One region of the Streptomyces sp. NPDC090025 genome, then DNA from elsewhere that is predicted to be linked to it. Evidence: riboswitches for the same ligand, from Rfam matches in the RefSeq annotation. Region 1 holds a riboswitch; each other region holds the start of a gene.
The links. Region 1 has a riboswitch for cyclic di-AMP ahead of ACIPXM_RS27225 (peptidoglycan DD-metalloendopeptidase family protein). Riboswitches for the same ligand answer to the same signal wherever they lie in the genome.

Region 1 (4,449 bases):
GATCGAGCTCGGCGACCTCGACGCGCTGGAGCGCGAGCTGCGCAAGGGCGACGTGGCAGCCTTCGTGGTGGAGCCGATCCAGGGCAAGGGCGTGACGGAGGCCCCGCCGGGCTTCCTGCGCGCCGCCCAGGAGCTGCTGCACCGGCACGGCGCGCTGCTGATCGCCGACGAGGTGCAGACCGGGCTCGGCAGGACCGGCGACTTCTACGCGTACCAGCACGAGGAAGGGGTCGAGCCGGACCTGCTCTGCGTCGCCAAGGCGCTCTCCGGCGGCTATGTGCCGGTGGGCGCCACCCTCGGCAAGGACTGGATCTTCAAGAAGGTCTACTCCTCGATGGACCGGGTGCTCGTCCACTCGGCCAGCTTCGGCGCCAACGCGCAGGCGATGGCCGCGGGCCTCGCGGTGCTCTCGGTGATGGAGTCCGAGGGCACGGTCGCGCACGCCCGCCGGATGGGCGAGCTGCTCATCGGGCGGCTGCGCGAGCTGGTCCCGCGCTACGAGCTCCTGAAGGAGATCAGGGGCCGCGGCCTGATGATCGGCATCGAGTTCGGCCGGCCCAGCTCGCTGGGCCTGCGCAGCCGCTGGACCATGCTGCAGGCGGCCCGCAAGGGACTGTTCGCGCAGATGGTCGTGGTGCCGCTGCTCCAGCGGCACCGGATCCTCACCCAGGTGTCCGGCGACCACCTGGAAGTGATCAAGCTGATCCCGCCGCTGGTGATCGACGAGCGGGACGTCGACCGCTTCCTGGCCGCCTTCACGGCGGTGATGGACGACGCCCACGGGGGCGGCGGGCTGATGTGGGACTTCGGGAAGACCCTGGTGAAGCAGGCGGTCGCGCAGCGCTGAGCCGGGCGCCCCCCGATCGGTACGGGGGCGCCGGACTTTTGCCTCTGAGGCAAGAAAATTGCCTCAGAGGAAAGTTCCTGGCGGAATGTACCCATGGACCGAGTCCCCGACGTCCCACCGGACGTCCTGCCCGGAGGACTGCCCGACGGGCTGCCCGATGTCGCCCCGCAGCTGCGCGCGCTGCGTCGGCGGCGCGGGCTCACCCTGGAGGCCGCCGCCCAGCGGGCCGGGCTCTCCCCGGCCCACCTCTCCCGCCTGGAGACCGGCAACCGGCAGCCTTCGCTGCCGATGCTGCTCGCCCTGGCCCGTATCTACGGTACGACGGTCTCCGAGCTGCTCGGCGAGGTGGCGCCGGAGCGCGACCCGGTGATCCGGGGCGCGCGGGCCGAGCCGGTCGAGGCCGACGGCTGGGTCTACCGGCCGGCCGGAGCCGCGGGCCGGGCCATGCAGGCGCTGCGGGTGCACGTGCCGTACGCCACCAGCGCCGACATCGTCCGGGTCCACCCGGGCGAGGAGTGGCTCCACGTCCTCGAAGGCCGGGTGCGGCTCGCGCTCGGCGACGCCGTGCACGTGCTCGAACCGGGCGACGGCGCGCACTTCGACTCGTTCACCCCGCACCGGATCGGCGCCGCCACCCGCGGCGGCGCCGAGCTGCTGTTCGTGCACACCCTGCTGCAGAGCCCCGTCGCCGAGCTGTGCCTCGGCGGCAGGGGCTCGACACACCCCGGAAAGGACTGACATGTCCGAGAAATCCGCACCGGTCACCGGCGAGGAGCGCGGCGAGGGCAAGTTCCCCAAGGGGCTGGTGCTCCGGCTCTTCGCCTATCTGGTCGCCGGCCACCTCTTCGCCGCCTTCCTCTACCTGCTGTTCGCCATGGGCGCGCAGAACCAGTAGTCCCGCCGGGGCGCGGCCTCGCTCACGCCTCCGTGAGCAGGTGCTCGCGCAGTCGCTCCAGGGTCTTCGGCGCGAGCTGGAGGCCCTCGGTGAGATAGGCGCCGACCGAGCCCCAGGTCTCCTCGATCATGTCGAAGGCGCCGCGCAGATACTCCACCCGCGCGTCGAACAGCGGCGCGAGCAGCTCCATCACCTCGGGCGACATGGCGTCCGGCGCGGTGGAGCTGCGCTGCACCTTGTAGCGCCGGTGCGGGGCGTTGGACTTCACGTAGTCCGCCTCGATCGCCGACCGGTCCACGCCGACCGCGAGCAGCGCGATGGCGATCGCGAGCCCGGCCCGGTCCTTCCCGGCCGCGCAGTGCATCAGGGCGGGGACGCTGTCCTCGGCCATCGCGTGCAGGATGCGGCTGTGCTCGGCCGTCCGCCGGACGACCATCTTCCGGTACGACTCCGTCATCCGGGCCGCGGCCTTGCCGTCGCCCAGGATCTCGCGCAGCTGCTGGATGTCACCGTCGCGAACCAGCCGCCAGAACTCCTTGCCGTCCGCCGGGTCGTTCAGCGGTATGTTCACGTTCCGCACACCCGGAAGATCCACGTCCGGACCCTCCACCCGGACGTCCGCCTCGTTGCGGAAATCGAAGACGGTGTGCAGGTCGAGGGTGGTGAGGAAGGCCGCGTCCGCGGCAGTGGCGTGGGCCAGGTGGCCGCTGCGGAAGAGCCGGCCCGGGCGGACGGCCCGGCCGTCGGAGGCCGGCAGTCCGCCGAGGTCGCGGAAGTTGCGTACGCCGGTGAGTTCGGGCTCGGTCGTGGCTTGTGTCACGGTTGCTCCTGGTCGCTCGATCGGTTCCTGGGGCAATCATCACGGCTGGTGAGCCCCGTCCGCACCCCCATCGGACTGGAATGGGTGATCTGTCCGGATTGGGTGATTGTGTATAAGCCGCCCTGTTTCCAGGGGAGATGAGCGCGGCGGCGTGAGGAGCGTCATAACCGTGACGGACCGTGGTTGATCATCTTTTCCAAATTCCCCCCGGCAAAGGGAAATCGAGGGACCGTCATCGACGGAGGGTGACGGGAATTCCGGCCGGAATTCAGCTGCCACCGAAAACCAGGCAACCCGTGGCTTGTTCCCGCCGTCCCGGCTCGTCTAGCGTCGCGCTCAATCCGGTCGGACCGCCGAATCCTGCCGCCGACCGGAATCCGCACCCACCCGTACCAGGCAGGAGCGGGGGACCCAGGTACCACGCCGATCCCTCGAAGCTGAGACCGAGAAGAACGGCTCGGGGTGAAGCCGCGCGACCGCGCGGCCGGACATCTCCAGTCCGAACCCGACAGCTCACCTCGCAGGCGACGGAGAGGAATTCGCCATGCCCGCGAAGGGTAAGCACCGCCGTCCCAAGGTCAACCCGATCACCCGCGGGTTCGTCGCCGCCGGTACCGGAGGCGCCGTCGTCGCCCTCCCGCTCATCGGCGCCACCGGCGCGCACGCCGCCGAGCAGGCCGCCCCGGCCGCCGCTCCCCGCCAGGCCGTCGCCGCCGCCGTGCCCGCCGCCGCCCCGAAGGCCGCGGCCAAGACCCCGGCCGCCGAGCAGTACACCGTCGTCCGCGGCGACTACCTGTCCAAGATCGCCGTCGAGCACCAGCTCACCGGCGGCTGGCACAAGCTCTACCAGGACAACCGCCAGATCGTCGGCGAGAACCCCTCGCTGATCCTGCCCGGCATGAAGCTCACCCTCGGCGGCAAGAACACCGCCAAGGCCCCGGCCAAGGCCGCCGCGCCGAAGGCCGCCTCCGCCGAGCGCTCCACCGCGTCCGCCAAGAGCGGCTCCGCGAAGAACGGCGACGAGGCCCCGAGCCGCGCCTCGCGCGGCGCCGACCGCTCCTCGGCGTCCTCCGCCGCGGACTCCGCTTCCTCTTCCTCCTCGTCGGCGTCGTCGAACTCGTCCGCCGCCGGCACGGCCTCCTCCTCCGGCTGGGTCGCCCCGGTCGACGGCGGCATCTCCACCCCGTACCGCGCCTCCGGCTCGATGTGGTCCTCCGGCTACCACACCGGCGTCGACTTCATCGCCTCCTCCGGCACCACCGTCCGCGCGGTCGGACCCGGCACCGTCTACTCGGCCGGCTGGGGCGGCTCGTACGGCAACCAGGTCGTCATCCAGCACGCCGACGGCACCTTCTCGCAGTACGGCCACCTCTCCTCGCTGTCCGTCTCCGCCGGCCAGACCGTCAGCGGCGGCCAGCAGATCGGCCTGTCCGGAGCGACCGGCAACGTCACCGGACCGCACCTGCACTTCGAGATGCGGACCGGCCCGGAGTACGGCTCCGACATCGACCCGCTGGCCGCGCTGCGCCAGCACGGCGTGGGCATCTGATCCCGGATCAGCCCGCCACGCGGACACCCCGGAGGCCCGGCACCCTGTGCCGGGCCTCCGGCACGTCCGGCGTGTCCCCGATGTATTCCGGCTTGGCGAAGTCTTTATCGGTGGCATATGTCACCCGCCGTCAACCCCTCCTTACGGTCGCGTAGGTCACATCCCGCGAGGAAAGATGTGCTCCCGTGGCAGACGATTCGAGATCAACAGACAGCAGCGCGATCGGGTCGTACGCGGCGATCGGTGACAGCTTCACCGAGGGCGTCGGGGACCCCGGGCCCGATGGGACGTACGTCGGCTGGGCGGACCGGTTCGCGGTCCTGCTCGCCGACGAACTG
Region 2 (4,449 bases), on a different contig from region 1:
AGGGCGCGGGCAGTTCCGTACGGTCCTCGCGAACCGTGTCTTCTGGCTGTTCTCGCTCGCGATGACCGGTTCGTACGTGCTGTCGTTCCAGGTCTATCTGGCGCTGCCGCTCGCCGCCGGGGGCACGGCCGCGACCACCGCGCTGTTCGTCGTGTCGGCGCTCGTGGCGCTCGCCGGGCAGCTGCGGATCACCGCCTGGTGCCGGGCCCGGCTGTCCCGGGAGCGGTGTCTGGTGCTCGGGCTCGGCCTGATGGGGGCCGCGTTCCTGGTCCCTGCGGTGCTGGGGCGGGCGCTTGTGGGGCTGCTGCTGTGCGCGGCGGTGCTCGCGGTGGCGAACGCGGTGCTCTACCCGTACGAGATGGACACGGTCGTCGCGCTGTCCGGGGGCCGCTGGGTGGCCACCCACTACGGGCTCTACAACACGGTCTGCGGGATCGGGATCACCCTGGGGAACCTGGGGACGGGCGTGCTGCTCGGGGTGACGGGCTGGTCGGCGGTGCCGTGGCTGGCGCTGTGCGCGGTGGGGGTGGGGTGCGCGGCCGGGATGGCGGCCCTGGCCAGGGGCGGCCGGCTGGCCGAGGCTTCGGCGGTGGCCGGCGTCGTACGCCAGTCGGCCGAGGAGGAGTCGCCGACCGGCTCGGCCTGACGGCACCCTGGGGTGATCGCGGTGGCGCGATCACGGCGGCGCGGTCCGGTCCGGAGCACGGCGGCGGCCGGGCACCCCCAGGGGTGCGGAGACCAGGGAGCGGGCGAGCACAGGTGGCGCGAGCGGTGGTGCGGGGCGGGTACGGCGGCGGTGTGCCGCCGTACCCGGGGGCCCGGCGCTTCCTGCGGGCGCTGCCGCCGCTGATCATCGTGGGCGGGGTCGTCTTCGACGTGTCGACCCCGGCCACGTACACGGCGTCGCCGATGTTCGTGGCGGCGCCGCTGATCGCCGCCCCCTTCTTTCCCACCCGCACCACCCTCATCACGGGTATCGCCGCGGTTCTGGCCAGCGTGGGGCTGCACTTCTACAACGGGACCTCGGACCAGATCCCCTCGCTGACCGAGACGCTGACGGTGACGACGGTCGCGGTGCTCGCCCTGCTGGTGAACCGGGTGGTGCTGCGCAGCGGCGAACGGCTCGCGTCGGCGCGGGTGATCGCCGAGACCGCGCAGAAGGCGGTGCTGCCCGCGCCGGCCGAACGGATCGGCGGGCTCCAGATCGCCGCGCGGTACGAGGCGGCGCAGGCGGACGCGTTCATCGGCGGTGATCTGTTCGCCGTGCAGGACACCCCCTACGGGGTGCGTCTGGTGGTCGGTGACGTGCGGGGCAAGGGGCTCGAGGCGGTGGAGGCGGTGGCCGTGGTCATCGGGGCGTTCCGGGAGGCGGCCGAGCAGGAGCCGACCCTGGAGCGGGTGGCGGCCCGCCTTGAGCGGGCGCTGGCCCGGGAGGGCACCCGGCGGGCCGGGCTCGACGCCTTCGAGGGGTTCACGACGGCGGTGCTCGCCGAGATCCCGGGCGGCGACCGGGTGGTGCGGGTGGTGAACCGGGGGCATCCGGAGCCGATGCTGCTGCACGCGGACGGCGCGCTGCGGGTGCTGCGGCCGAGCGAGGCGGCGCTGCCGCTGGGGATGGGGGAGCTGGCGGCCTGGCCGGACCGGGCGGACGTGACGCCGTACCCGCAGGGCGCGACCCTCCTCTTCTACACGGACGGTCTGTCGGAGGCGCGGGACGCCGAGGGGGTGTTCTACGACCCGGCGGAGCGGCTCGGGGGCCGGATCTTCCCGGGGCCCGAGGAGCTGCTCGACGCGTTGGTGGCGGACGTGCGGCGGCACACGGACGGCGGGACGACGGACGACATGGCGCTGCTCGCGGTGGGGCGTCCGGCGGCGGGTCAGCCGGAGCGGCGGCGGACCATGCCGGTGGTGCCAGGGGGCCCGTGACGGGTCGTAGTCGAAGGGTGTCGCTCCGATAACAATTGACGTAACGTCAGATTCGGGCTTTGGTGCTGACCTTGCCCTGAGTGGGGGTCAACTCGGACCAATCCCTCCCAATTCAGCGAATGATCAAGGGGAACGGCTTGGAATCGGAGCGCCGAGTCTATTAACGTTCGATAACGCAGCGCGGTCGTCCCAGCCGTCGCAAGAGACGGCACCGTGCGCGTGCGCCGAATTCCGAAAGGGAACCGGGGAACCACCACTTGGGGTGAATCGGGCCCCGCCGCACCCGTGCGGCACTGCCCGTAGGAGACCTTCCTGCTCCGAACCCGTCAGCTAACCCGGTAGGCGAGAAGGAAGGAAAGGAGAACGCCTCCGTGGCGTCCAACACCCCCGCTCCGCATACCCCCTTCGCCCCCTTCGGAACTTCTGGACCGACGGGCGGCCCGGACGGAGCAGGGGAGCCCTGGGACACCTCCGCGCCCGCCGCGGAGGACGGCTGGAACCCGACCGAGGACTCCCTGCGCGGCGACGCCCGCTCGGGCGGCCGCCACCGGATCGTCAAGCAGCGCTCCAACTTCGCCCGCTCCTCCACCGTGCTCGGCGTCGGCGTCATCGCCGCCGTGGGCGCGGGCGGTCTGGCCACCGCCCAGGAGAAGCCCCCGGTCTCGATAGCGCTGCCGGACCTCGACCTGCCCGCCCCGGGCGATCTGCCCGGCGTCGGCGCCCTGCTCGGAGCGGACGACTCCGACGCCGCGCGCGACGAGGCCGTCGGCGGCAACCGCGCCACCCAGCCGCTCACCGCGCTCACCTACACCACCACCGAGGTCGTGGACTCCGCCCACGGCGCCGGTACGGGGGCGGGCGCGGGCCACGCCGCCGGTACGGCCACCAGGACCGAGACCAGGACCGCGGCCGACGCGGGCGAGGCGCTGCGCGCCCGGATCCTCCAGCAGGCCGAGCAGCAGCAGGCCGCGGCCGACGCCGCCGAGAAGGCCGAGACGGAGAAGCGCGCCGCCGAGAAGGCGGCCGCGGAGGCCGAGGCCAAGGCGGACGCGGCGGCGAAGGCGGCGGCCGAGGCGAAGAAGAAGGCCGAGGCGGAGGCCCGGGCGAAGGCGGAGGCCGAGCGGCTCGCCAAGCTCGCCGCCAGCTACGCCCTGCCGACCTCCTCGTACACGATCACCTCGACCTACGGCGAGGCCGGTTCGATGTGGTCCTCCGGCCACCACACCGGTCTGGACTTCGCCGCCCCCACCGGCACCCCGGTCAAGGCGGTGCACGGCGCGACCGTGAAGTCGGCGGGCTGGTCCGGGGCCTACGGCTACCGGATCGTCCTGGAACTCTCCGACGGCACCGAGGTCTGGTACTGCCACCTGTCCTCGATGACGGTCGCCGCGGGCCAGTCGGTCGGCACCGGCGACACCATCGGCCGGGTCGGCGCCACCGGCAACGTCACCGGCCCGCACCTGCACCTGGAGGTGCACACCCCGTCCGGCGACGGCATCGACCCGGCGGACTGGCTGCGCTCCAAGGGCCTGTCGGTCTGACCCCCTCCGGGGTCTGACCCAGGCAGGGCCTGGTGGGACGGAATAGGCCCGGCGGGGCGGGGGTTGCAACTCCGCATGACCTCTCTTCGCCGTCTGGGCGCTTCCGACCTGCACGTCTTCCCGCTCGCTCTCGGGGGCAACGTCTTCGGCTGGAGCGCCGACGAGGCGCAGTCCTTCGCCGTCCTCGACGCCTATGTCGCCGGGGGCGGCAACTTCATCGACACCGCCGACGTCTACTCGGCCTGGGCCGAGGGCAACGAGGGCGGTGAGTCCGAGACCGTCATCGGCCGCTGGCTGGCCTCGCGCGGCAACCGCTCGGACGTCCTGATCGCCACCAAGGTCGGCGGGCACCCGAAGTACAAGGGACTCGGCGCGACGAACATCAAGGCCGCCGTCGAGGAGTCGCTGCGCCGCCTCGGCACCGACCACCTCGATCTGTACTACTCGCACTTCGACGACGAGTCCGTGCCGGTGGAGGAGATCGTCACCTCCCTCGACCAGCTGGTGAAGGACGGCAAGGTGCGGGCCGTCGCCGCCTCCAACATCTCCCCCGAGCGGCTGCGGGCCTCCCTCGACTTCGCCGAGGCCGAGGGCCTGACCGGCTACGTGGCCCTCCAGCCGCACTACAACCTGATTTCCCGTGCCACCTACGAGGGCCCGCTCCTCGACACGGTCGCGGCGGGCGGGCTCGCGGCCGTGCCGTACTTCGGTCTCGCGAGCGGCTTCCTCACCGGCAAGTACCGCCCCGGCAGGACGGTGGACAGCGTCCGCGCCCCGCGGATGACGGAGCTGCTGGAGTCCGAGCGGGGCCTGCGGGTGCTGGCCGCGCTGGACTCGGTCGCCGAGGCGCACGGCGCCGAGCCCGCGACGGTCGCGCTCGCCTGGCTCGCCGCCCGGCCGACGGTCGCCGCCCCGATCGCCTCCGCCCGCACGGTCGAGCAGCTGCCCGCACTGCTCGCGGTCGCCGACCTGACCCTGACGG
Region 3 (4,449 bases), on a different contig from region 1:
GCCGCCTACCGGCTGCCGCACGACGGCACGCGCGCGTGCGACGCGGCCGACCTCGCCCTCACCGTCCTCGGCGGCGGCGAGTCCTCCCGGCTGCACAACCGGCTGGTGCGCCGCGACCGGACGGCCGTCGCCGCCGGTTTCGGCCTGCTGCGGCTGGCCGGCGCGCCCTCGCTCGGCTGGCTGGACGTCAAGACGTCCGGCGGCGTCGAGGTGCCCCGGATCGAGGAGGCCGTCGACGAGGAGCTGGCCCGGTTCGCCGCCGAGGGCCCGACCGCCGAGGAGATGGAGCGCGCCCAGGCCCAGTTGGAGCGCGAGTGGCTGGACCGGCTGGGCACGGTCGCGGGCCGCGCCGACGAACTGTGCCGCTTCGCGGTGCTGTTCGGCGACCCGCAGCTGGCCCTGACCGCCGTCGACCGGGTGCTCGACATCACGGCCGACGAGGTGCGCGAGGTCGCCGCCGCGCGGCTGCGCCCGGACAACCGCGCCGTGCTCGTCTACGAGCCGGTGGCGGGCGCGGCCGACGAGACCGACAGCGACGAGGAAGAGGGGGCGGACCAGTGACCGACGCTGCCGCGTCTTTGACGAGCATGACCTTCCACCCGCAGCCGCAGCCGGGCGACGCCAGGCCCTGGGCCTTCCCGGCGCCCGAGCGGGGCGCGCTCGACAACGGTCTGACCGTGCTGCGCTGCGACCGCCCCGGCCAGCAGGTGGTGGCCGTCGAGATCTTCTTCGACGCCCCGCTGGACGCCGAGCCGGAGGGCCTCGACGGTGTCGCCACCATCATGGCCAGGGCACTGTCCGAGGGCACCGACCAGCGCTCCGCCGAGGAGTTCGCGGCCGAGCTGGAGCGCTGTGGCGCCACCCTGGACGCGCACGCCGACCACCCCGGCGTCCGGGTCTCCCTCGAAGTCCCGGTCTCCCGGCTGCCGAAGGCGCTCGGTCTGCTCGCCGAGGCCCTGATCGCCCCGGCGTTCGCCGCCGACGAGGTCGACCGGCTGGTCGCCAACCGGCTCGACGAGATCCCGCACGAGTCGGCCAACCCGGCCCGGCGCGCCGCCAAGCAGCTCTCCAAGGAGCTCTTCCCGGCCGCCGCGCGGATGTCCCGGCCGCGCCAGGGCACCGAGGAGACGGTGTCGGCGATCGACGCCGCCGCCGTCCGCGCCTTCTACGAGGCGCACCTGCGCCCGGCCACCGCCACCGCCGTGGTGGTCGGCGACCTCACCGGCGTCGACCTGGACCAGGTCCTCGCCGACACCCTGGGCGGCTGGAGCGGCAAGCCCGCCGCGCCCCGCCCGATGCCGCCGATCACGGCCGACGACACCGGCCGTGTCGTCATCGTGGACCGGCCCGGCGCCGTCCAGACGCAGCTGCTCATCGGCCGCGTCGGCGCGGACCGCCATGACAGCGTGTGGGCGGCCCAGGTGCTCGGCACGTACTGCCTCGGCGGCACCCTCACCTCGCGCCTCGACCGCGTGCTGCGCGAGGAGAAGGGCTACACGTACGGCGTGCGGGCCTTCGGCCAGGTGCTGCGGTCCGACGACGAGGGCCACGGCGCCTCGATGCTGGCCATCAGCGGCTCGGTCGACACCCCCAACACCGGTCCGGCACTTGACGACCTGTGGAAGGTGCTGCGCACCCTCGCCGCCGAGGGTCTGACGGACGCCGAGCGGGACGTCGCCGTGCAGAACCTGGTGGGGGTGGCGCCGCTCAAGTACGAGACGGCCGCCTCGGTCGCCGCGACCCTCGCCGACCAGGTCGAGCAGCACCTCCCGGACGACTACCAGGCCCGGTTGTACGCGCAGCTGGCGCGCACCGGCACGGTGGAGGCGACCGCCGCGGTCGTCAACGCCTTCCCGGTGGACCGGCTCGTCACGGTGCTCGTCGGCGACGCCGCGCAGATCGCGGAGCCGGTGCGGGCCCTCGGCATCGGTGAAGTGACGGTCGTCACCGGCTGATTGGACCGCCGCCCCGCGCGCGCGGCGTACGAAGGAAGGACCCTGGCGATGCACTTCGCCAGGGTCCTTCATCTTTGGGTGATTTGTCCGGATTGCCGATGAGTGTGACTGAATGCCCTGTGGCATGTCTTACAAACAGGCGTGTCTGTTTGGTGATTGACGCACGATCGGCCTAGCGTCAACCCGACTGTCCGCCCGTCGTACGACGCCGCGCCCGCGGCATCGGACAGTCATCGCCGAGTCCCCGTCAGGCGCGAGCCTGGGGAGCCGGGGACCCACGCAGTCCCTGGGGTGAATCGGACGCCTTCGCTCAGGCGGAGGGGCCCGTAGGAGACCTTCCTGCTCCGAACCCGTCAGCTAACCCGGTAGGCGAGAGGGAAGGAAAGGATCAGCCACTACATGGCGTTCACCCGTGCCACCGGGAAGCATCGTGGTCCGAGCCGGATGGCGCGCCGCAGTGCGGGCATCGCCGGCGTCGCGACACTGGCCACCACCGGCGTCATCGGCACCCTCGCCTCCCCGGCGCTCGCCGCGGAGCCCGAGCGCCCCTCTCCCGAGGACACCGGCCTCACCCAGGTGATCGCCGCGGAGACCCTCACCGAGCGCGTCGACGCCCAGGTCGCCGCCCAGGAGAAGGCCGCCGCCGAGGAAGCCGCCCGGATCAAGGCCGCCGCCGAGGCCAAGCGCAAGGCCGAGGCCCGCGCCAAGGAGCTCCGCCAGGCCAAGGAGCGCGCCGCCCGCGAGGCCGAGCGCAAGCGCCTCGCCTCCTTCCAGCTCCCCGTCGCCGGCTCGTACGTGACCACCGGCTACAAGACCGGCGGCTCGCTCTGGTCCTCCGGCAGCCACTCCGGCATCGACTTCCACGCGGCCTACGGCAGCACCGTCGTCTCCGTCGGCTCCGGCACCGTCGTCGAGACCGGCTGGGGCGGCGCCTACGGCAACAACATCGTGATCCGGATGACCGACGGCACGTACACCCAGTACGGCCACCTCTCCGGCATCACGGTCTCGGTCGGCCAGCACGTCACCCCCGGCGACCGGATCGGCATCTCCGGCTCCTCCGGCAACTCCACCGGCCCGCACCTCCACTTCGAGGCGCGCACCAGCCCGGAGTACGGCTCCGACATCAACCCGGTCTCCTACCTCCGGGCCCGCGGCGTCAACGTCTGACCCACCGCGCACCAGGCACCAGAAAGCCCCGGCTCCCCGTGAGCCGGGGCTTTTTGCATTCCTTGTCACCAGGCACCGTCGGAATTTCCGGCGTCCTGCAATAGAGTCGCGGGAACGCGGTGGGAATTTCACGGAAGCGGAGGTCGGACATGCGCGTTCCGGCGCACTCGGTATGCACGGCGATCCGGGACGACATCGTCACCGGGGTGTATCCGCGCGGCGCCAGACTCACCGAGGAGCAGCTCGCCCGCCGCTACGGCGTCTCCCGGGTCCCGGTCCGCGAGGCGCTGCGCACCCTGGAGTCCGAGGGCTTCGTGGTCAGCCGCAGGCACGCCGGGGCGCAGGTCGCCGAGCCCACCGAGCGTGAGGCCGCCGACCTCCTCGACATGCGCGCGCTGCTCGAACCGCTGGGCGCCGCGCGGGCCGCCCAGCGCCGCACCGACGCCCACCTCAAGGTGCTGCGCGGCCTGGTCAGGCTGGGCCAGGAACGGGCCCGCAGGGGCGGCGGCGCCGATCTGGCCGCACTCGGCGGCTGGTTCCACGAGACCCTGGCCCAGGCCGCGGGCAGCCCGCCGCTCGGCGCGCTGCTCACCCAGCTGCGGCACAAGATCGCCTGGATGTACGTGGTCGAGCCGACCGCCCGGCCGGTCGAGGCGTGGGCCGAGCACGGCGCCATCGTCGACGCCGTGGCCCGGCGGGACGCCGAACGGGCCCGCGCGCTCACCGCGCTGCACGGCGAGCGGGCGGCGGCCCTGCACCGGCTGAAACGGGCGGAGCGCGCGGACCGGACCGGCCGGAAGGGCGTGAGGGTTTCGCAACATGCCGTCAACAGCGCGGGACCCCGGAATTAACACGGAGCCCGTATAACGGAGCCCGTATACAAAAGAGGCGGGAATTCCGGGTGGTGTTTTCGGGTGCCCGGAGCGCGCTGAATTCCGCTATTTCGGATCCCCGCCCCGGGCCGGGTTCCGTTCCGGCCCGAAAAAGAGACCGGAAAAGAGAAACGGCCGTGCCCGCCGGAGAACCGGGGGACACGGCCGTGTCATGACCGTCGTCGGGGAGGACGGGTCAGACGGTCTCGGGGAGCTCCTCGAGACCCTCGGCGACCAGCTTCGCCAGGCGGTCGAGCGCGGCCTCGGAGCCATCGGCGTCCGAAGCGAGCACGATCTCCTCGCCGCCCTGGGCACCCAGGCCGAGCACCGCGAGCATGGACGCGGCGTTGACCGGGTTGCCGTCGGCCTTGGCGATCGTCACGGGGACGCCGGCGGCCGTGGCGGCACGGACGAAGATGGAGGCGGGGCGGGCGTGCAGGCCCTCGGCCCAG

Region 2: it holds a riboswitch for cyclic di-AMP, as region 1 does, so the genes downstream of both, ACIPXM_RS33615 (M23 family metallopeptidase) here and ACIPXM_RS27225 (peptidoglycan DD-metalloendopeptidase family protein) in region 1, are expected to answer to the same signal.
Region 3: it holds a riboswitch for cyclic di-AMP, as region 1 does, so the genes downstream of both, ACIPXM_RS06615 (M23 family metallopeptidase) here and ACIPXM_RS27225 (peptidoglycan DD-metalloendopeptidase family protein) in region 1, are expected to answer to the same signal.

The regions. Positions count from the first base shown of each region.
Region 1 is NZ_JBIVFL010000014.1:10,537-14,985, reverse strand. It holds gene ACIPXM_RS27245 (aspartate aminotransferase family protein) at 1-847, shown strand, start outside; gene ACIPXM_RS27240 (helix-turn-helix domain-containing protein) at 941-1,585, shown strand; gene ACIPXM_RS27235 (DUF6126 family protein) at 1,587-1,742, shown strand; gene ACIPXM_RS27230 (tyrosine-protein phosphatase) at 1,765-2,562, opposite strand; cyclic di-AMP (ydaO/yuaA leader) riboswitch at 2,937-3,102, shown strand; gene ACIPXM_RS27225 (peptidoglycan DD-metalloendopeptidase family protein) at 3,107-4,111, shown strand; gene ACIPXM_RS27220 (SGNH/GDSL hydrolase family protein) at 4,297-4,449, shown strand, end outside.
Region 2 is NZ_JBIVFL010000022.1:22,824-27,272, reverse strand. It holds gene ACIPXM_RS33625 (MFS transporter) at 1-646, shown strand, start outside; gene ACIPXM_RS33620 (PP2C family protein-serine/threonine phosphatase) at 760-1,926, shown strand; cyclic di-AMP (ydaO/yuaA leader) riboswitch at 2,139-2,286, shown strand; gene ACIPXM_RS33615 (M23 family metallopeptidase) at 2,298-3,467, shown strand; gene ACIPXM_RS33610 (aldo/keto reductase) at 3,543-4,449, shown strand, end outside.
Region 3 is NZ_JBIVFL010000002.1:119,728-124,176, forward strand. It holds gene ACIPXM_RS06605 (M16 family metallopeptidase) at 1-561, shown strand, start outside; gene ACIPXM_RS06610 (M16 family metallopeptidase) at 588-1,955, shown strand; cyclic di-AMP (ydaO/yuaA leader) riboswitch at 2,180-2,342, shown strand; gene ACIPXM_RS06615 (M23 family metallopeptidase) at 2,355-3,125, shown strand; gene ACIPXM_RS06620 (GntR family transcriptional regulator) at 3,275-3,976, shown strand; gene ACIPXM_RS06625 (HPr family phosphocarrier protein) at 4,194-4,449, opposite strand, start outside.